4 regions of the Brevibacterium sp. H602 genome follow, and region 4 is predicted to be linked to each of the others. Evidence: riboswitches for the same ligand, from Rfam matches in the RefSeq annotation. Region 4 holds a riboswitch; each other region holds the start of a gene.
The links. A riboswitch is a leader RNA that binds a small molecule or an ion and turns the genes downstream of it on or off. The one in region 4 is predicted to bind thiamine pyrophosphate.
Positions count from the first base shown of each region.

Region 1 (5,077 bases), on a different contig from region 4:
GGCACCTTCGTCCGCCGGGTCAAAGAGGGGCAGCTGGGGTCGTTCCCGGTCATCCTCGCTCTCATCGTCATCGTCATCGTGTTCCAGTCGGCCGACTCGAACTTCATCTCTCCGGCCAACCTCGTCAACCTCTCCACTCAGGTCGCGTTCCTCGCGATCCTGGCTCTCGGCATCAACCTCATCCTGCTCCTCGGCGAGATCGATCTGTCTCTGGCGCAGTTGGGAGGTCTGGCCGCCTCGCTGCTCGGAGTTCTGGTGGTGAGACAAGGTGTGCCGCCGGCCCTGGCACTGATCATCATGCTGCTGCTCGGCCTGGTCGTCGGCGCGATTCAAGGTTGGTTCTTCGCCGTCGTCGGCATCCCGGCGTTCGTCGTCACCTTGGCCGGTCTGCTCGCGTTCACCGGTCTGACCCTCACGACTCTCGGCACGCAGAAGAACCTGTCGATGTCGGACACCTTCGCCTTCGACTTCGCGAGCTTCTACTTCCCGGCGATCTGGGCCTATATCTTCGGCGCCGTCGCGATCATCGGCTTCGGCGGCGGCATCATCTATTCGAAGCTGCGCCGCCACCGGGAGGGTCTCAGCGCTCCGAGCTGGACCTCTGTGATCGTGCGGATCGTGCTGCTGGCCGCGATCGTGTTCGGGTTCCTCATCCTCGTCAATCAGGACTTCGGTCTGGCGATGCCGTTCTTCCTCATGATCGTCATCGCGATCATCATCGATCTCGTGCTGCGCAAGACCCGCTATGGCCGGTCGATCTACGCCGTCGGCGGCAAGGTCGAAGCCGCCCGGCGCGCTGGCATCCGCGTGACCTGGGTGCGCATCAGCGTGTTCATGGCCGCCGGAGTGCTGGCCGCACTGTTCGGTTTCATCAAGACCGGTGTGACGACGAATGCGGGATCGACGCTGGTGAGCACGCAGGACCTGCTCAATGCGATCGCTGCAGCCGTCATCGGCGGTACCTCGCTGTTCGGCGGTCGCGGAACTGCTTGGGCAGCCGTGCTCGGTGCTCTGGTCGTCGGTGCGATCAACAACGGTCTCTACCTCATCGGCTTCAACTCCGATGCACAGCAGATCATCACGGCACTCGTGCTGCTCACCGCAGTCGTCGTCGATGCGCTCAGCCGCCGCGGTCAGAGGTACGTCGGGCGCGGGTAGCGGGAAGCCCGCCCTCGGAATTCCGCCGAGCGGGTCGCTCAGCTCCGAAATGGCTCCGTACAGATGGCCATCTCGGATTTGAGCAGCCCGCTCGCGAGCTTCTCGAGTGCTTACGTGGAGCACTTGAACACGTCGCGGTTCCAGTAGCTCGTTCTGCGGAGCGTCAGCGACGCTTCATGGATGCGTGCTTGATCCTCTCAAGTTTTGCGAGATCTTCGGGGCTCATGGATCCAATTTGAAGTCGGTCCAGGTAAGGCCTCTCGGCTTTGAATACGTCGAAGTTGTTCAGATCGCCCAGCGAACTCTGCCAGAGACGAAGCTTGGATTCGTATGTGATGCGATGGTGCATGTGGCTGCCGAGGGCCTGAGGTACCCAGTCGTACCTTGATCCGCGTTCGAGTTGGTAGTCGATGGCTCGGCTGACAGATGCTGCTATCCAATCGGCAAACTGAATATTGGAGCTGAGAGCACTGTCGATGTGCATCGGCGGCTCAATGGCAGCATTCATTTCCCTGAATTCTTGGGCACGCGAGAATATGTGTGCGTATATCGACGCTACTCTTGCAGCCCGTTGCTTCTCATTGATCTGGTCCATCAGCGTCAGTAGATTTTCGCCGCAATTGTCCGCGTGACGACAGAGACGATTGACCGACTCTCGCATAGCGCTGCTCATCGGAGAGCCGCACTTGCTTCCTGGTGCCGACCTCCTTCTGTTCGGCATAGAAGAAGACGTGTCCGCTCAGTTCTGCGAGCCTGTTGATCAGTCCGCGAAAGACACGGATCTGCTCACCGTATCTTCGCCAAGCGTCTGGGGTGAAGATATCTGAGCCCTTTCGCTCCCAGCGGCCCGGGTTCTCTACGCCCCGAAGCTCGCTGGCAAAGACACGTCGCTTCTCTGCTGTAAAGATCTGACCGAATCTCCGAGCCGAGCTTTCGGGAATGACGAAGCCTGCATAGCCGAAGACGGGATTGGTGTTGAATCTCGGGTGGTCTTTGGCGACGTACGGGCAGGGTTCACCGATCTCATCGATATAGGCGAGCAGCATGGGCAAACTCTACCCAGCGGCTCTGACACGAGGCCCAACGCAAAAACCCACGTCTGAGACGTGGGCTTGCGACTTGGCGCTCTAGGAGGTGAACTCCTTGCTACCACTTCAATAATCTCACAGCACGGAGGTCCGTGCAATCAGTCTTGTACGGGGACCTATCGGCCAGCATGGCGCACAACGGGGAGTGGCGCTCATTCCCCGACTTGACCTTGTGACTGTGGAAGTCGCCCGTGTCCGGGCGGGCTGATACAGTCGGAGCCAATGACATGGGGTGCCTCATGAGGATCCGTTCGCACCAAGACGCTGCGCACGGAGGACAACGAGGCTGAGAGAACACCCATCGAACCTGATCTGGGCCATACTAGCGAAGGGATCGTCATGGTTGACTTCGACCTGCGTTCTGCGAATGCGCGACTGCGCGCAAGCAACCCACTCATCCAGTGCATCACGAACACCGTTGTGCAGCAGTTCAGCGCCAACGTGCTCCTGGCCATCGGCGCCTCCCCGGCAATGCTCGACCACGAGGCCGATGCCGGACAGTTCGCCGGAATCGCCAGCGGAATTCTCGTCAACTTCGGAACCGCCTCGAACCACCAGCTGCTCGCCGCCGATGCCGCCATCGACGTCGCCAACGCCGCCGGAAAACCCTGGGTCCTCGACCCCGTGAGCGTCGGTGCCGTCGACTTCCGCACCTCCCGCATCCGCCGCGCCGCCGCCGATCACCCGACCGCCATCCGCGGCAATGCCTCCGAGATCGCCGCACTCGCCGGAGTCGGACTCGGCGGTCGCGGAGTCGACTCCACCGACGAAGTCGACGCCGTCCTTCCCGCCGCCGCAAAGCTGGCCCGAGAAACCGGTGCCATCGTCGCCGTCTCCGGACCCACCGATGCCGTCGTCGCCCACATCGACGGCACCGACCACGTCGCCCGCATCTCCGGCGGACATGAGTTCATGCCGCTGGTCATCGGCACCGGCTGCTCACTCGGCGCCGTCACCGTCGCCTACTTGGCCGCCGCCCGCGCCGGACTGGCCGACCCCGACGCCGACGTCTCAGCGGTCAACGCCGCAAACGGGAACGCGAACGGTAGGGCCGCCTCGGCGAGATTCGAAGCTGTTGTCGCCGCCCACGCCCACTTCGCGGTCGCCGGGGAACTCGCCGCCGACGGTGCGAAGGGGCCGGGCAGCTACTCGGTGAACTTCCTCGATGCGCTCCACACCGTCGACGGCGACCGACTCTCACAGGCGAGAATCGGCCTCGACACGCTCACTTCTGCGAATGAAACCGCCAGCAAAGGCGTCCAGGCATGACCGCCGGTTCCGCCCATATCGCTGACAACCCGGCCGACGACAGCGCGACCGTGAACGACCGAGCAGACGCGACCGACCGCTTCGCCGGAATCGACACGCGCCTCTACCTCGTCACCGACTCCGCGCAATGCGAGGCCGCCGGCCGCAGCGTCGCCGAGACCGTGCAGGCCGCCGTCGCCGGGGGAGTGGGCATCGTCCAGGTCCGCGACAAGGACATCGACGATGCAGGCTTCTACTCGCTCACCCGCCAGGTCATCGCCGCCGTCGATGCCGCCACCCGCGACACCGACCGCACGGTCCCCATCGTCCTCAACGACCGCGTCGAAGTGGCCCGCCGTCTCATCGACGAAGGCGAGAACGTGCACATCCACGTCGGCCAAACTGACACCACCGTCGCCGAGGTGCGCGCCGCCCTGGGTGCGGCACCGCTCATCGGTCTCTCTGCCGCGCACAGCGACGAATTCGCCGCCGCCCGCGACTCCGGAGTCGTCGACCTCGTCGGCATCGGACCCGTCTACGACACCTCCACGAAAGCCGACGCCCCCGACGGAATCGGACCGGACCGCCTCGGCGAACTGGTGGCTGAAGCCGGCATCCCCGCGGTCGCGATCGGCGGCATCAACACCGACCGTGCCCCTGACCTGCAGGGGCGTGGACTGATCGGGATCTGCGTGGTCTCGGCGATCTGCATGGCTGACGATCCGAAGTCGGCAGCCGGGGAGCTGCTTTCCGCTTTCGCCGGGAGCGGCCAGTGACGACCCGCCCGCCGATCACCCTGTCGATAGCCGGCACCGATCCCTCCGGCGGTGCTGGAATCCATGCCGACCTCAAGACCTTCACCGCGCGGAAGACCATGGGCACGACCGTCATCACCGCTCTCGTCGCGCAGAATACGCACGGGGTGTCCCGGGTCTATCCGATCGACGTCGATTTCGTCGCCGATCAGTTCGAGTCCGTGCTCGGCGACCTGCCCGTCGATGCGACGAAATCGGGGATGCTCGGCAGCCGTGACCTCGTCGAACTCGTCGTCGCCCGCGCCGCCGAAGGTCGACTCGGCTTCTATACCGTCGATCCGGTGATGATCGCGACCTCCGGCCACCGCCTCCTCGAGACCGATGCCGTCGACGCCGTGCGCACCCACCTGCTGCCCGTCGCCGACCTCATCACCCCCAACCTCCCCGAGGCGGCCCTGCTGATCGGCGATGACGAACCCGAAGCACAGACGACTGAAGCCATGCGTGACCAGGCTCGGCGCCTGCTCGAACGCGGACCCGGAGCGGTCCTGCTCAAGGGCGGACACGGCAGCGAGGACGAGGTCATCGATATCCTCGCCACCGCCGATGGCCAGGTCCGCGAGTTCAGCCACGCCCGTGTGGCGACAATGAACACACACGGGACCGGGTGCACCCTGTCAGCCGCGATCACCGCCGAGGTGGCCGTCCTCGGCCGCGAACGCACAGAGATCGGGTCGGACCTCCTCGGCGAGGCTGTCGGCAATGCCCTCGACTACCTTGCTCGCGCTCTCACTTCGGCTGCTGACTGGCAGCTGAGCCTCAATCCGG
Region 1 is NZ_JBPIZD010000009.1:47,534-52,610, forward strand. It holds gene ACSBQT_RS08450 (sugar ABC transporter permease) at 1-1,158, shown strand, start outside; gene ACSBQT_RS08455 (hypothetical protein) at 1,322-1,753, opposite strand; gene ACSBQT_RS08460 (DUF3800 domain-containing protein) at 1,737-2,204, opposite strand; TPP riboswitch at 2,465-2,598, shown strand; gene ACSBQT_RS08465 (hydroxyethylthiazole kinase) at 2,586-3,515, shown strand; gene thiE (thiamine phosphate synthase) at 3,512-4,270, shown strand; gene thiD (bifunctional hydroxymethylpyrimidine kinase/phosphomethylpyrimidine kinase) at 4,267-5,077, shown strand, end outside.
Region 1: another riboswitch for thiamine pyrophosphate. It lies ahead of ACSBQT_RS08465 (hydroxyethylthiazole kinase); the one in region 4 lies ahead of thiC (phosphomethylpyrimidine synthase ThiC).

Region 2 (5,077 bases), on a different contig from region 4:
TCCGCCGATTGCGCCGGCGCGGCAGAGGACGCGCACGTCACCGGTTCACCAAATTCCAAGACCGAGATGTCACGATGGCAGGGATGTCTCAAACATATGTGTGGTACGTCAGCTACGGATCGAACATGGCTCGCGATCGGCTCTCCTGCTATCTGCAGGGCGGGCGACCGCCCGGGGCGATGGTGACCTACCCCGGTGCCAGGGACGGAACACTGCCCCGCGCCGAGGCAGGGATCGAACTGCCCGGAACGATCTACTTCGCCGGCGAGTCCAAGGTGTGGGGCGGCGGCATGGCCTTCTACGATCATTCCGTCCCGGGGCCGACCCCCGCCAAGGCCTACCTCATCACCGCCGAACAGTTCGCCGATGTGGCGGCACAGGAGATGCACCGCCCACCCGAACCGGACAGTCCGGTGGAACGCCTCGTCTTCGACCTGCCGACAGGAAGCTCCCATTCGCTGGGTCCGGGCGGGTACGAGACGCTGCTCGTCCTCGATGATGTCGACGGCGTCCCCATGGTCACGTTCACCGCCGCGCACGGTTCGTCCGACGTCGAACACACTCAGCCGCAGGAGCCGTATCTGGCGATGCTGCGCACGGGCACAGCCGAAGTCAGAGCCGCTTCTGGGCTTCCCCTGCCCGCAGCTGCACAAGCGTGAGGTCGAGCAGCGGAGTCGCCACTCCCAGTTCCTCCGCCTTGAGCGACAGGTCGCCGAGGATGTGCTCCGTTTCGCTCGGCAGCCCTGCCGTCACATCCCGGTAGAGAGATGAGGTGAAGGCCGAACCATCCTCGGTGAGCATCTTGATTGTCATGGTGTGGGAGGCTTCCGACACCGAGTGTCCGGCCGCAGCCGCCACGGCTTCGAGCTCATCGACGATGGCATGCACGTGCGACCTGCCGCCGGCTTCCATGATCGCTCCGACCGGGGCGCGGAACAGGCAGGTGACGACTCCCGCCGCGGCGATGAAGATCCATTTCTCCCACAGCCCATCGATGATGCCGTCGACGGTCTGCAGTTTGAAACCGGGGACATCGAGCGCTTCGGAGATGCGTGTGGGCACTTCAGCGCCGTGGAGATCTCCGATAGTCATCACGGCCATGTCGGTGAGCTGGACGACAGCTCCGTCCCTGATTGTGCCGACGATCTTGACGAACCCGCCGAGCACCTGTCCGGGGTATCTGCTCTGCAGCTTCTCGATCTGAGCCATGCCGTTGAGGAACGGGATGATCGTCGTCTGTTCGCCGACAGCCGGTCCGATATCGGCGATGACCAAGTCGAGTCCACCCGCTTTGACCGCGACGATGACGAGGTCGAAAGTTCGTGGTGCGGCTGCGAGCTCCTCAGCGGTGATGACATCGACCTGATTCGTCCGATCATCACCGGGTGCAGTGAAGCGCAGTCCCTCCGCGCGGACCGTCTCCGCCCGTGCCTGCCGGAGCAGGAAAGTGACATCACGTCCGGCCTCCTGCAGATAGGTGCCGAACGCTCCGCCGGTGGCCCCCGCCCCGGCGATGAGAATCGACAGGTCGGCACCAGTGCTGATTCCGTCGGATGCGCTGTCAGCTGCTTGGGTCATTCCAACTCCTCCTTGAGCTCCCGCGCGGCCGCAGCGGGATCCTCAGCCGAGGTTATCGCACGGACGACGACGGCACGCCTCGCGCCCGCCTGACGGATCGCGTCCAGCCTCTCCCCGGTCGCAATACCACCGATCGCGAACCACGGTTTGGCCGCCTTGGCGGCGGTGGCGGTCAGCAGAGCCGTCCCCACAGAAGCACGGCCGGGCTTCGTCGGGGTCTCCCAGACCGGCCCGACACAGAAATAGTCGGTCTCCGGGTCCGCCTCGGCGGCGAGCGCCTGCTCGCGGGAATGCGTCGAGCGACCGAGGATGACATCGGGTCCGAGCACGGCCCTGGCCTGAGCACTGGTGAGGTCGCCTTGACCGACGTGGAAGACGTCGGCGTCGGTCAGCAGCGCGACGTCGGCACGGTCATTGACTGAGAAGAGCTTGTCGTGATCGGCGGCGACATCTTTGAGGACCTCCAAGGCCGCGATCTCGGCGCGGGCCTCGAGGCTCTTGTCCCGCAGTTGGATGATGTCGACTCCCCCACGGTAGGCGGCGTCGAGGAACTCGGCGAGGTCGTCCTGACCGGTCCGGGCATCGGTGCACAGGTAGAGCTTCGCCTCCGCCAGTCGGGCCTCTCTCCAGGCTCTTTTCGTCTGCCGCGCTGCGGTGCGCGGTGGCATCTGTGTGGTCATGGTCATAGAGTAGAGGAGTTCGCGGGAGCCTCCCAACGAGGCTGAGAGGGCGTAAGAGCCGACCGTCAGACCTGATGCGGATCATGCCGCCGGAGGGAGAAGCTGTGAGAGTCATTGTCGTCGGCGCCGGGATCATCGGCCTGTCCACGGCCTGGTATCTGCACCGCCTCGGCGCCGAAGTCACCATCATCGATCCTGCGCCCGCCCAGGGTGCGAGCCATGCTGCTGCGGGGATGCTGGCTCCCGCCGCCGAGGTGGTCTGGGGGCAGACTCCCCTGTACCCGCTGATGCGGGCCTCCGCGCAGATGTATCCTCAGTTCTCCGCCGAGGTGGCGAGCGCCGCCGGCAGCGATCTCGGTTTTTCGGATGCCGGCACATTGGTGTGCGCCGGTGACCGAGCTGATCTGCAAGCTCTGCGGGAGCTGCGCGATGCACAATCCCGATCCGGTTTCGCCACCGAGCTCATCACCGGCAGCGCTGCCCGCCGGGTTGAGCCGTCGTTGTCGCCTGCCGTGGCCGGGGCCGTGCACATTCCAGGCGATCACTCGATCGACCCCCGTCGGCTCACTGCCGCATTGCTGACTGTCCTGTCCTCTGATTCAGGTGGCTTCGTTCGCCAGCGCGCGGCCGGACTGGTCAAGGACGGCGATACGACTGTGGGAGTCGAGCTGGGCGACGGCCGCCGGCTGGAGGCCGATCAGGTGGTCATCTGCGCCGGCAGCGCTGTGTCCGCGATCGTCGGTGCCCCACAGCTGCCTCTGCGTGAGGTCTGGGGTGATGTTCTGCGACTGCGCGCCCCCGCCGAGGCGGCTCCGCTGCTGAGCCGAACCATCCGCGGGCTGGTCAACGGTCGCTCCGTCTATTTGGTCCCCCGCCCCGATGGCGAGATCGTGCTCGGTGCCAGTTCGCGTGAGGACGGACTCTCCGGCACTCCGGCCGGGGCGCTCCACCGACTGCTCGCCGACGGGCAGCGATTGGTCCCGGGAATCCTCGACGCGGAGATCACCGATATCACCACCCGTGCCCGACCCGGCTCGCCCGACGATCTGCCGATGATCGGCCGCATCGATCCCGGCTGCATCGTGAGCACAGGGTATTTCCGCCACGGCATCCTCTTGGCCCCGTTCGGTGGCCGGCTCGGCGCCGAGATCACCTTGGGCGTCGATTCCGGCTGGTCCCCCGATGGGGCCCTCGAGTCCGTGTCCCCGCACCGCTTCACCACAGAACACACCACTGCCTACCCGATGAGGAGCATCTCATGACCGACCGCGACCACTCACCGACCATCGTCCTCAATGGCGATCGCCATGAGCTGTCGGGTGCCACCTCGGCGCTCGACCTCGTCGCCGAGGTCACCGGACGGGAACTGAATCCCGATGGGACAGCGGCCGACGGTGGACGATTGGGCATCGCCCTGGCCGTCGACGGTGAAGTCATCCGTCGCGGCACCTGGTCCTCTCTCACCCTTGCCGATGGGCACACCGTCGACATCGTCACCGCTGTGCAGGGAGGCTGAGATGACCTGGACGATCGATAATGTGGAGATGTCGTCTCGCCTCGTGATGGGCACGGGAGGGGCGAGTTCCCTGAGCATCCTCGAAGACGCACTCGTGGCTTCGGGAACCGAGCTGACGACTGTGGCGATGCGCCGTTTCGACGCTGAGTCCCGGGACTCGGTCTTCACCATGCTCCAGCGTCTGGGTATTCGGGTGCTGCCGAACACGGCCGGCTGCTATACGGCCAGGGATGCCGTGCTCACCGCCCGACTGGCTCGAGAGGCTCTGGAGACGAACTGGGTGAAGCTCGAGGTCATCGCCGATGAGGACACCCTGTTGCCGGACCCCATCGAACTCTTCGCCGCAGCCGAGGAACTCGTCCTCGACGGGTTCACGGTCTTCGCCTACACGAACGACGATCCGGCCCTGGCAAAACGTCTCGAGGACGCCGGTGTGGCTGTGGTCATGCCGGCCGGAGCTCCGATCGGCAGCGGGCTGGGCATCCTCAACCCTCACAACATCGAGACCATCGTCTCCCGTGCACAGGTGCCCGTCATCCTCGACGCCGGTGTCGGCACCGCCTCCGATGCCGCTCTGGCGATGGAGCTCGGGTGCACCGCGGTACTTCTGGCCTCGGCCGTCACCCGCGCCCACGATGCTCACGCCATGGCCCGGGCGATGGCTTTGGCCGTCGAGGCCGGGCATCTCGCTGGCGGTGCCGGGAGGATTCCCAAACGACCGTTGGCATTGGCGTCATCGCCGTTCGACGGAATGGTCGCAGCACAATGACCGCCGCTGCCACCACTCCGACATCGTTGCCTCCGCTCGTCGACCCCGTGGAATCCCTGTCCCGGACGGAGCTGGAACGCTACTCCCGGCACCTGAGCCTGCCGGGTTTCGGACTCGAGGGACAACGGCGTCTGCGGGCCGCCTCGGTGCTGGTCATCGGGGCCGGCGGTCTCGGGGCCCCGGTCCTCAACTATCTGGCGGCCGCCGGGGTCGGGTCGATCACGATCATCGACGATGACGTGGTGGAGGCCTCGAACCTGCAGCGCCAGATCATCCACCGGGATGCCGATGTGGGCCGACCGAAGGTCGCCTCTGCCGCCGATGCCCTGCACCGGCTCGATCCGAACCTCGAGGTGCGCACGATCGAGCACCGGCTGAGCCCGGAGAATGCGCTCGGTCTCTTCGCTGAACACGATGTCGTGCTCGACGGGGCGGACAACTTCGCCACCCGGTACTTATCCAATGATGCCGCCGAACTCACCGGCACCCCGCTGGTGTGGGGCACGATCTTCCGCTTCGCCGGTCAGGTGAGCA
Region 2 is NZ_JBPIZD010000001.1:365,932-371,008, forward strand. It holds gene ACSBQT_RS01690 (DedA family protein) at 1-659, shown strand, start outside; gene ACSBQT_RS01695 (ketopantoate reductase family protein) at 613-1,578, opposite strand; gene thiE (thiamine phosphate synthase) at 1,575-2,258, opposite strand; TPP riboswitch at 2,270-2,373, shown strand; gene thiO (glycine oxidase ThiO) at 2,363-3,520, shown strand; gene thiS (sulfur carrier protein ThiS) at 3,517-3,774, shown strand; gene ACSBQT_RS01715 (thiazole synthase) at 3,776-4,543, shown strand; gene moeB (molybdopterin-synthase adenylyltransferase MoeB) at 4,540-5,077, shown strand, end outside.
Region 2: another riboswitch for thiamine pyrophosphate. It lies ahead of thiO (glycine oxidase ThiO); the one in region 4 lies ahead of thiC (phosphomethylpyrimidine synthase ThiC).

Region 3 (5,077 bases), on a different contig from region 4:
CCGAGGTCACCTCGCGTCGGCAGAAACAGCTGACCGAAGGTCTGGAGAAGGAAGCCGCAACCCTGTCCGAGCAGTTCCCGGATCTGACGGTGACCACCTCGGTGCCGGTCGGCGATCCCACGGAGACCCTCGTCGAGATCAGCTCGCGCGCACAGCTGACGGTGCTGGGCACCCGCGGGCGCGGACGGATCCGCAGCGCTCTGCTGGGATCCGTCTCGCGCGGGGTCCTCAACCACGCCGAAGGTCCGGTCATGGTGGTGCCGAGCTGATCGGCGGCGCCGTGCTGATCAGGAAGGCTGTGCTGATCAGCTGAGCCCGGCATCTCGGCGGCGACGGCTCACAACGAGGAGCGTCGCGCCGAGTGCCAGCGCCCCCGCCCCGACGGCCAAGGGCAGTGCAAGCCCACCGCCGGTGCGGGGCAGGTCTCCGTCCCCACCCGCCGAGGCGGTCCCAGAGGAGTCCGAATCATCATCCGTTCCTGCGGCGTTCGCCTCGGTCGCATCTGCCTCGGCGCCGGAGTCGGCGGTGCCGGCAGTTTCCGCACCTTCGTCCGAACCGTCCGAATCGCTCTCCGAACCGTCGGCTTCGGCTCCCGCCGCGCCGGCGTCTGCGTCTTCTCCCGCGCCATCTGCATCGACTCCGGCGCCGGCCTCTGGTCCGGCATCGGAACCATCCGCTTCAGCCCCGACCCCCGCACCGGCGTCTGATTCGGCGTCCGAACCATCCGCCTCGGCGTCGGCTTCTGTTCCAGCCCCGCCATCCGCGTCTGCACCGGCGTCGTCATCCGGGGCTGGATCTTCCGCCTCGGCGCGCCTGAGTTCGACATCGTCGATCTGCTCGGCTGCGGCCTGCGCTTCCGCGCGTTCACCATCGGCCGGCGCTCCGCCTGCCGGCACCTCATAGGTCGTCGCTCGCAGCGCTTCGTCGCTGACTCGAACCCGGGTGAAGGCGGGCACGTCGTTGTGGACGCTCTTGCCTTCCCAGTCGAGGCCGGGAACGTAGCCATAGAACTTCGACCCCGATGACGAGGTCAGCGTGAGGTAGAGCGTCTGCCCGTCTTCCTTCTCCTCCTCGGCTCCCGCTTCGGAGCCCTCAACGGGCTTGCCTTCGCCGTCCATGAGGAAGGTGCGGTTGTAGATGTGGTCGTGGCCGGAGACGACGAGGTCGATGTCATTGCGGGCCGCGACCGGAGGGATCTCCTTCCGCAGCCGCTTCACATCGAGGTCATCCCAGTGCGTGGCCGTCGAATAGATCGAGTGGTGGAATCCGAGAACCGTCCAGCGTGCCTGGTCACCGTGCTCGGCGACGACTTCGTCGATGAAATCGGCGTGGGCGTCCATGTCCGAACTGTTCGAATTGATGTTGAGGAACAGGACTCCGTCCTCGATGAACCAGTAGTCGCCGCCGGAGGTGATGACGCCGCCACCGCCGTGGTCCTGGCTGACATTGGGTCGGTTGAAGTGCTGTTCGTAGGCTTTCGATGACACATCGTGGTTGCCGATCGTCGTCGCCTGCGGGATCGTCCGGGTGGCTTCCGGTGCCAGGTACTGTGCGTACTGCTCCTGGTTGCCGGCGGAGTTGACCTGGTCTCCCAGCGAGTAGAAGAAGCTCGGGTCGTCGGCGGTGGCCACGGCCGAACTCAGGGTCCGGTCCCAACCGGCGGCGTCGTCGGGGTCTCCGCCTCCGGCGCCGACCTGGGGGTCGCCGAAGACGAGGAATTCGTCGTCTCCTCCGGACGATCCTGTGGTGAACTGCTGCACCTCGGTGAATCCGTCCTCTTCGTTGCCGACCTGGTAGGCGTATTCGGTGTCGGGCTCGAGGTCGGTCATGTTCGCATGGTTGAAGTGACGCTTGAGGTCGGTGGCAAGGCCGGAGTCCGTGGTCACAGCCCTGTCAGCATCGGCGGGGAGCTTTCCGCCGTCGACCTCACTGGCCGGCGCCCACCGGACCTCTCCCCCACCGGAGCTCTCACTCATCCACGAGAGGTTGCGCGCAGTGGGGTCGGCGCCGACCTGCAGCACCGCATCGGTGATCGCTTCGCTTCCCGCATCCGCCTCGGCGGGCGAATCCGTCCGGTCCGGGCTGGGAGTCTGAGCAGTGTCGGCATTCGTGCCCTGGGTCGCGGTCGACCCTCCGGAACCGAGAGATGGTTCGGCACGCACGGGCACCGGGGCCGCCACCAGAGCGGCGAGCAGGGTAGCGGCGGACAGGGCACTGAGCGGTCTCTTCAGTCGATGCGTATTCACCCGCCTATTCCTACTGACCAGTAGTGTCCGGTCGTTCGAGGACCGTCGACGGGAAGGGAAACGGGAAGTGAATCCTCGATGACCGACCCCGGACTCCGCGTCGTTTCCGATCCCAGCCTCCGCGTCGCTCCCCTGTTGTACAGTGGTGGCTACGACAGGGGAGCGCCGTCAGGGGCGCTGAGAGTGCAGAAGAAGCTGCAGACCCTCGAACCTGATGTGGTTAGCACCGCCGAAGGAAGTCGAGACTCTTCACCCCTCCTTGAAATGAGGAGGCACGATGCCGAATACCACCACGCCGAACACCACCCCCACCTCTTCACGCGCCCTCACCGCGGCGCCGAAATCCAAACAGTGGCGGGTGGTCGACTATGTCACCACCGCCGTTCTCGGCATTGCCGTGGGGCTCGTGTTCTGGGTGTTGGCGCTGAGCTGGAAGGTCCTCGAACTCGCCTTCCAGGCATTCCCGCCGTCGATCGGTCTCATCGCAGGACTCTGGGTCCTTGCTGGCCCGCTGGCCGGGGCGATCATCCGCAAACCCGGTGCCGCGCTCCTGTGCGAACTCATCGCCGCCATCGTCGAAGCCGTCCTCGGCTCCCACTTCGGAGCGACAGTTCTGCTCTCGGGTCTCCTGCAGGGCCTCGGTGCCGAACTCGTCTTCGCCGCCTTCGGCTACAAGCGCTTCACCCTGTGGGTCACCGCGGCCTCGGGGATGCTGGCCGCGGCGTTCATGGCCGTGAGCGAGAACATCATGTACAACGCGGAATGGCAGTTCGGCTTCCAGGCGATCTACGCCGTCTGCGCGATCGTCTCCGGTCTCGGCATCTCCGGAATCGGCGCTTGGTTCGCCTACCGGGCGATCGCGGCCACCGGAGCGCTCAGCTCCTTCGCTTCCGGCCGTCTGCGCTGATGGCACTGCCGATCACGGCTTCCGGCTTCTCGTGGACGCACACCGACCGTGACGTGCCTGCGGTCGGTCCACTCGATCTGCAGATCGCCGCCGGTGAGAAAGTGCTGCTGCTCGGTGCCTCCGGGGCCGGCAAATCGACGTTCCTCCACGCCGTCGCCGGCGTCCTGCCCGAGGAATCGGGTGAGGCCACCGGTGAACTCCTCGTCGGCGGTGAGGAACCGAACCCTCGCCGAGACAGCACCGGGCTGGTCCTCCAAGATCCCGATTCGCAGGTGATCTTCTCCCGCATCGGTGATGACGTGGCGTTCGGGATGGAGAACCTCGGATTCCCGGCCGAGGCAATCGAGGCTCAGGTGCCCAGATCTCTGCAGGCGTTGGGGCTCGATCTGCCGCCGGAGCATCCGAGTGCTGCGCTGTCCGGTGGGCAGAAGCAGCGGCTGGCTCTGGCCGGGGTCCACGCGATGGCCCCCGAGGTCATCGTCCTCGACGAGCCGACGGCCAATATCGATCCCGCCTCGGCGACCGAGGTCCGCGATGCCGTGCTCACCGTGCAGGCCGCGACCGCGGCGACAATGCTCGTCGTCGAGCACCGGGTCGAACTGTGGATCGATCACGTCGACCGGGTCATCGTGCTCGGCCGCGAAGGCATCGCAGCCCAAGGTCCGCCCGCGCAGGTCTTCTCCGATCCCGACCTGACCGAAACACTCGTCAACTGCGGAATCTGGATGCCGCAGCACTCCCCCGCCCCGCGCCGAGGCGGAACCGCAGGAATCGGCGGAACGTCGGGCCGCCTCGGCGAGGTTCTGCTGCGCACAGATCGGCTCAGCGTTGCCCGACCGCGCATGGCCACCCCCGCTGCGACCGACCTGGACCTGAGTCTGCGCGCTGGTCAGGCGCTCGGAATCGTCGGTGCGAACGGGGCGGGCAAATCGACCACGGCCCTGACCTTGGCGGGCCTGCTGCCCGAATTCTCCGGGCAGGTCCTCGCCGAGGCGGCCCTGCGAGAAGGAGCCAAACGACCCCGGCCGTTCGCCTGGCCGTCGAAGCAGCTGGCGGCGCGTATCGGCATGGTCTTCCAGGAACCGGCCCACCAGTTCCTCACCTCGAGCGTGGCGGCCGAACTCGAGCTGGGTCCGCGGCTGGCCGGGTGGTCTGCCGCCGAGTCTCGAGCTCGGGTGGATGAGCTTCTTGAGGGACTCGGGCTCACCGGGTTGGCGCAAGCTCATCCGCAGAGTCTCTCCGGCGGGGAGAAGCGTCGCCTGTCGGTGGCGGCGATGCTGGCTCCCCGGCCCCGGGTGCTCATCGTCGATGAGCCGACTTTCGGTCAGGATGCGCTGACGTGGGCGGGGCTGGTGGAAATGTTCGTCGATGCCTTGGAACACGGTTCTGCGGTGGTCGCGGTCAGTCATGATCACGCGTTCCTCGAAGCCATCAGTGCCGATCTCCTCGAGCTCGGCGACCGCAGCAGCGCAGAACGTTTCAGCGACAGTGAGTCGGATTCGCATGTCAGGGCGGGTGATCGCGGTGAGTAAGGGCCTGGACCAACACGTTCACTCGTCCCCCGAGGTCGCCGTACAGGATCCGGGGCAGCTCATCCCCGTGGTGCGTTCGACCGCTTTGGGTCGGTGCAATCCGCTGACGAAGATCGCAGTGGCTCTCATCCTCATGGTCGGGGCGCTGCTGAGCATCGATCTCGTCTCTGCTGGAGTGGTGCTGCTGGCAGCATTGCTGGCTCTGCCGGCGACGGGACTCGATCTGGTGGCCGCGGCCAAGCGCCTGTGGTTCCTTCCGGCGGGCGCCCTGCTTGCGGCCTGGGGCACGGCGCTGTTGGCGGAGAAGACCGGGGATGTGGTCGTCGATGTCGGCCCCGTCCTGTTCACCACGGGATCACTGGCCGCGGCCGCGGCGATCTTCGTCCGTGCCC
Region 3 is NZ_JBPIZD010000010.1:11,260-16,336, forward strand. It holds gene ACSBQT_RS09050 (universal stress protein) at 1-269, shown strand, start outside; gene ACSBQT_RS09055 (fibronectin type III domain-containing protein) at 306-2,246, opposite strand; TPP riboswitch at 2,393-2,501, shown strand; gene ACSBQT_RS09060 (ECF transporter S component) at 2,524-3,153, shown strand; gene ACSBQT_RS09065 (ABC transporter ATP-binding protein) at 3,153-4,685, shown strand; gene ACSBQT_RS09070 (energy-coupling factor transporter transmembrane component T family protein) at 4,678-5,077, shown strand, end outside.
Region 3: another riboswitch for thiamine pyrophosphate. It lies ahead of ACSBQT_RS09060 (ECF transporter S component); the one in region 4 lies ahead of thiC (phosphomethylpyrimidine synthase ThiC).

Region 4 (5,077 bases):
GGTCGGTGTCGACGATGCGGCGGACCGCCTCGGCGGGAGCGAGCTCCACACGACCGAAACCGGTGGCCTTGACCTTGACTCCTGCCTCGACGAGGCGCAGCAGGGTGGACAGTCCGTCCTCGTGCATGCCCAGATGATCGATGCTCACCGCCGGAAGTGAGGCGATGCGTGCGGCGAGGTCGTCAGCGATCGTGCGGGCGTCGATATAGAGCTCGGCGTGCCATCCGACTAGGTCATGGACTCGTCGGGCAAAGCCGTCGAGGGCGTCGAGGGTGGCCGAGCCGCCGCGGGCGATATTAAATCGCAGTGCCTTGATGCCCGCCTCGTCGAGGCGTCGGATCTGATCATCGGTGGTCTCTTCCGGCAGCTGGGTGACGCCGACATAGTTGTCGCCGAGCTGGCGCAGCGCCTCGATGAGGTACCTCTGGTCGAAGCCCTGGAACGAACCGGACACGACGGCTCCTCCGGCGACCTCGACTCCCACATCGGCCAGGCTCTGCAGTCGCGCGCGATAATCAGTGACCGTGAACGGATCGGGCAGATAACCGTTGTTCTCGATCAGCGGATGGCTCGGATCGATGATGTGCAGGTGCGCGTCGAAGGCACGCTGGGGTTCGCTCATACCGTCAACCTACCTCGTCCTCGAACTGCTCGTTCAAGGCGTGGCGCGTCTGTCGGTCTGTGTACTGTTCGGTGGGCGCGCCACGCCTTGAACGACGGTCAGTCTGCCTTGAGTCCGACCGTCGGATCGGGCAGGTAGACCTCTCCTCCCGATGCGAGGAACTCGCGGCTCTTCCGCAGCATTCCGGCCAGGGCCTCCTGCGCCTCGGCGCTGCCGTAGGTGTCACGGATGTCCTGGGAGATGCGCATCGAGCAGAACTTCGGACCGCACATCGAACAGAAGTGCGCGGTCTTCGCCGGTTCCGCCGGCAGCGTCTCGTCGTGGAACGCCTCGGCGGTCTCCGGATCAAGGCCGAGGGCGAACTGGTCCCGCCACCGGAATTCGAACCGAGCCTTCGACAGCGCATTATCGCGGGCCGTCGCACCGGGGTGGCCCTTCGCGATATCGGCGGCATGCGCGGCGATCTTGTACGTGATCACTCCGGTCTTGACGTCGTCGCGGTCGGGCAGACCGAGATGCTCCTTCGGGGTGACGTAGCAGAGCATCGCCGTGCCGTAGCGGGCGATCTCCGTCGCCCCGATCGCCGAGGTGATGTGGTCGTATCCGGGCGCGATATCCGTGACCAGCGGACCCAAGGTGTAGAACGGCGCCCCGTGGCAGAGCTCCTGCTGACGTTCGACGTTCTCCCGCACGAGGTGGAGCGGAATGTGCCCGGGCCCTTCGACCATCACCTGGACGTCGTGGGCCCACGCGCGTTCGGTGAGCTCGGCGAGAGTGTCGAGCTCGGCGAACTGGGCAGCATCGTTGGCATCGGCGATAGAACCCGGCCGCAGTCCGTCGCCGAGCGAGAAGGCGACATCGTAGCGAGCGAAGATCTCACAGAGTTCATCGAAGTGGGTGTAGAGGAAGTTCTCCTCGTGGTGGGCAAGGCACCAGCTGGCCATGATGGACCCGCCGCGTGAGACCATCCCGGTCACCCGGTCGGCCGTGAGCGGAACGTAGCGCAGCAGCACACCGGCGTGCACGGTCATGTAGTCGACACCCTGCTCGCACTGCTCGATGACGGTGTCGCGATAGATCTCCCAGGTCAGCGCGTTCGCATCGCCGTCGACCTTCTCCAGCGCCTGATAGATCGGGACGGTGCCGATGGGGATCGGCGAATTGCGGATGATCCACTCCCGGGTGGTGTGGATGTCATTGCCGGTCGACAGATCCATGAGGGTGTCGGCACCCCACTTCGCGGCCCATCGCAGCTTCTGCACCTCCTCGGCGATGGAGCTGGTGACCGCGGAATTGCCGATGTTCGCGTTGATCTTGACGAGGAACGCTTTGCCGATGATCATCGGCTCTGATTCGGGGTGGTTGATGTTGTTCGGGATGATCGCGCGACCGGCGGCGAGCTCGGCACGGACGAGTTCGACATCGCACTGTTCGCGGAGCGCGACGAACCGCATCTCCGGGGTGATGATGCCCTGCCTTGCGTAGTGCATCTGGGTCACCGTGCGGCCGGACTTGGCCCGACGGGGGACCGGTTTGCGTCCCTTCCACTGCTGCGACGGGGCACCTCGGCGGACGGCGGCACGACCGTCGTCGGCGATGCGGTGGCCGCGGGCGTCGTAGGTCTCAGTGTCGAGGCGGTTCTCGATCCACGGGAATCGCAGAGCGGGCAGTCCCTCTTCCGGGATACTGCCCGGTCCGACGGTGCGGTAGACGTCGACGGGATCGTTCGCCCGGCCGTTCGAGTCCTCGAGTTCGATGCGGGTCACGGGAACGCGGATGCCGTGTTCCTCGTCATCAACCCATGCCGGCGAATGCGTCGGATACTGCTCGAGGGTGAATTCGTCGTGCGAAGGTGCGGAGGCCGAAGTCGTGGCAGGGGCAGGGGTTTCCGGGGTGAATGCAGTCATCTGCAGTCCTCACTTCCTACGCCGGTATCAACCGGATCAGGTTCTACGGTCTCGGACGATCCAGTCCGATCTCAGCCCTTGCAGTGGGCTCCCGTGGGGTCGTGCAATTCGTATCACGACTGACGCAGTGAGGACAACTGCGGCGCCTCGAGCGACAGGCTGAGGGTCAGCTGCCCTGGAGGAACGCCTTCGCAGCCGCGCCGAGGGCGACGACGTCGGAGACCGCGACCATTTCGCGGGCCGAGTGCATCGAGTACAGGGCCGGACCCACATCGACGGTCGTCATGCCCAGTCGGGTTGCGGTCAGCGGTCCGATCGTCGACCCGCAGGGCATCGCATTGTTCGACACGAAATCCTGGTACTCGACTCCTGCGGCCGCGCACGCCTGCGACCACACGGCGGTGCCCACCGCATCCGTGGCGTAGCGCTGCTGAGCGTTGAGCTTGAGCAGGGGACCGCCGCCGAGGCGGGGGCGGACATGCGGATCGTGCCGTTCTGGATAGTTCGGATGGGCAGCATGCCCGGCATCGGAGGAGACGCACACCGAGGTGGCCATCGACGCGAGATAATCGCTGCGCGTCGACTGCGGCAGCAAGGAGGCGACGATGCGCTCGGTGACATCGGCGAGGAACGGACCGCACGCGCCCGAGCGCGAATTCGACCCGATCTCCTCATGATCGAACGCCGCGAACAGGGGGATGCCGTCGAGCCTATCGGCATCGAGCTGGGTAAGAGCGGTGACGCCGGCGTGCACGGACAGAAGGTTGTCCAGCCTCGGCGAGGCGAAGAACTCCTCGGCGGCACCGAAGAGGGCCGGCTCCTGGACGGGAATGGTGTAGACATCGTGGCCGACGACGGACTCGGCATCGACCCCGGCCGACTCTGCGAGCAGTTCGATGATGTCTGCCTCGGTGAGGTCGGCCAGACCGATGACGGGAGTGGTGTGACGCTGCTTGTCCAGGGTCAGACCCTCGTTGACCTGCCGGTCGAGGTGGATCGCGAGCTGCGGGATGCGAGCGATCGGCCCGGTGCGGGCGAGTACGATGCTGCCGTCGGCGAGGCTGAGTCGACCCGCGAATGCGAGCTCACGGTCGAGCCACGAATTCAGCAGCGGCCCGCCGTAGATCTCCACCCCGACCTGGCGGGTGCCTTCGGCGGTGAACTCACCGCCGGGTTTGAGTTTGAACGCCGGGGAGTCGGTGTGGGAACCGAACACACGGAACCGGGGAGCCGCCTCGGTGACCGTGGGATTCATCCATGCGATGAGCGCGCCGTCGCGGATGACGTAGTTTCCGGTCCCTGGCGTCAGCGCCCAGGGGACGGACTCGTCGAGGCGGGAGAAACCGGCCCCTTCCAGGCGTTTCGCTGCCGTGTCCACCGCGTGGTACGAGCTGGGAGATGCGCTGACGAAGTCGCCGAGGTCGGCCGCTGTCGTCGCGGCCGCATCCGGTCTCGGGAGTGATTCATTCATTTCCCCAGCCTATCGTTTGCGGTAGTTTGGAGGTGAAGAAGATCAGGTCTCAGGCGACGGGTTGCCACCGCGTCCGAGAATCAGGCGGGGGCAGCGACCCTGCGACCGCACCAGCGACGGCAAGGAGTGTTCGACGTGAACCAGTTCGTGACGGAGTGGAACACCTGGCGCGACTCACGGAACTCAGCCCTTGCGAAACCGTTCGGCTGGCTCAGTGTCGTCGGACTTCACTGGCTCGACGCCGAGTCGACCTGGACCGACGCCCCCGGCACGTTCACCGTCGACGACGGATGGGTGACCGTGTCTCTGAAGACCGGAATCAAGGCCGGCCCCGCAGCCGAGACATTCGACCTGCTCAGCAAGGTCGACAACGGCGGGACTGCTGGGGCTGCAGGCGGCTCCGGTGCGAACGGCGGAGGACCGACCCGTGCGACCAGCCCGGCCGTGCCCAGCGACACCTCGACTCTGCCGAGGGTGATGGACCAGTCCGGTGCGGGCGCGGCTGCGGCAGACGCTGCGGGTGCCGACTCTTCTGCCGGAACGGATGCCGGATCCGATGCGGGGTCCGATGGCGGATCCGACGGGCACGCAGCAGCGCCCGCCAAGCCACAGGTCCGCGTGGAAGAGAACGGGTTCAGCGCGAAGCTTCCGAACGGCGGCTCGCTCAACTGGTTCACCGTCGGCAACGTCCTCTACGAACTCATCGATCGGGGCGGCCGCCTCGGCGTGCGTGTGCGCAATTCGAAGTCCCCGCTGCTCGGGAAGTTCTTCGAGGTTCCGGTCTTCGACCCGGACCCGGACTTCGTCTTCCTCGCCCGGTTCACCAGGTTCGACCCGTTCAAGACCTACACCATCGAAACTGCCCAAGAGGACCTGCAGCTGCAGACACAGGCGGCGGGAACCGTCACCTTCGAGACCTCGCACGGTGAGGTGAGCCTGCTCGCCACCGGGTGCCCGAAGACCGGACTCCAACTGGACTTCCACGATTCGACGAACGGGAGCACCACCGCCGCGTGGCGGACCATCGACCTCGGAGTGCCGAATCAGGACGGGTCGCTCGTCATCGATTTCAACCGT
Region 4 is NZ_JBPIZD010000022.1:53,406-58,482, forward strand. It holds gene ACSBQT_RS14925 (amidohydrolase family protein) at 1-622, opposite strand, end outside; gene thiC (phosphomethylpyrimidine synthase ThiC) at 721-2,529, opposite strand; TPP riboswitch at 2,525-2,633, opposite strand; gene ACSBQT_RS14935 (M18 family aminopeptidase) at 2,696-4,000, opposite strand; gene ACSBQT_RS14940 (DUF1684 domain-containing protein) at 4,136-5,077, shown strand, end outside.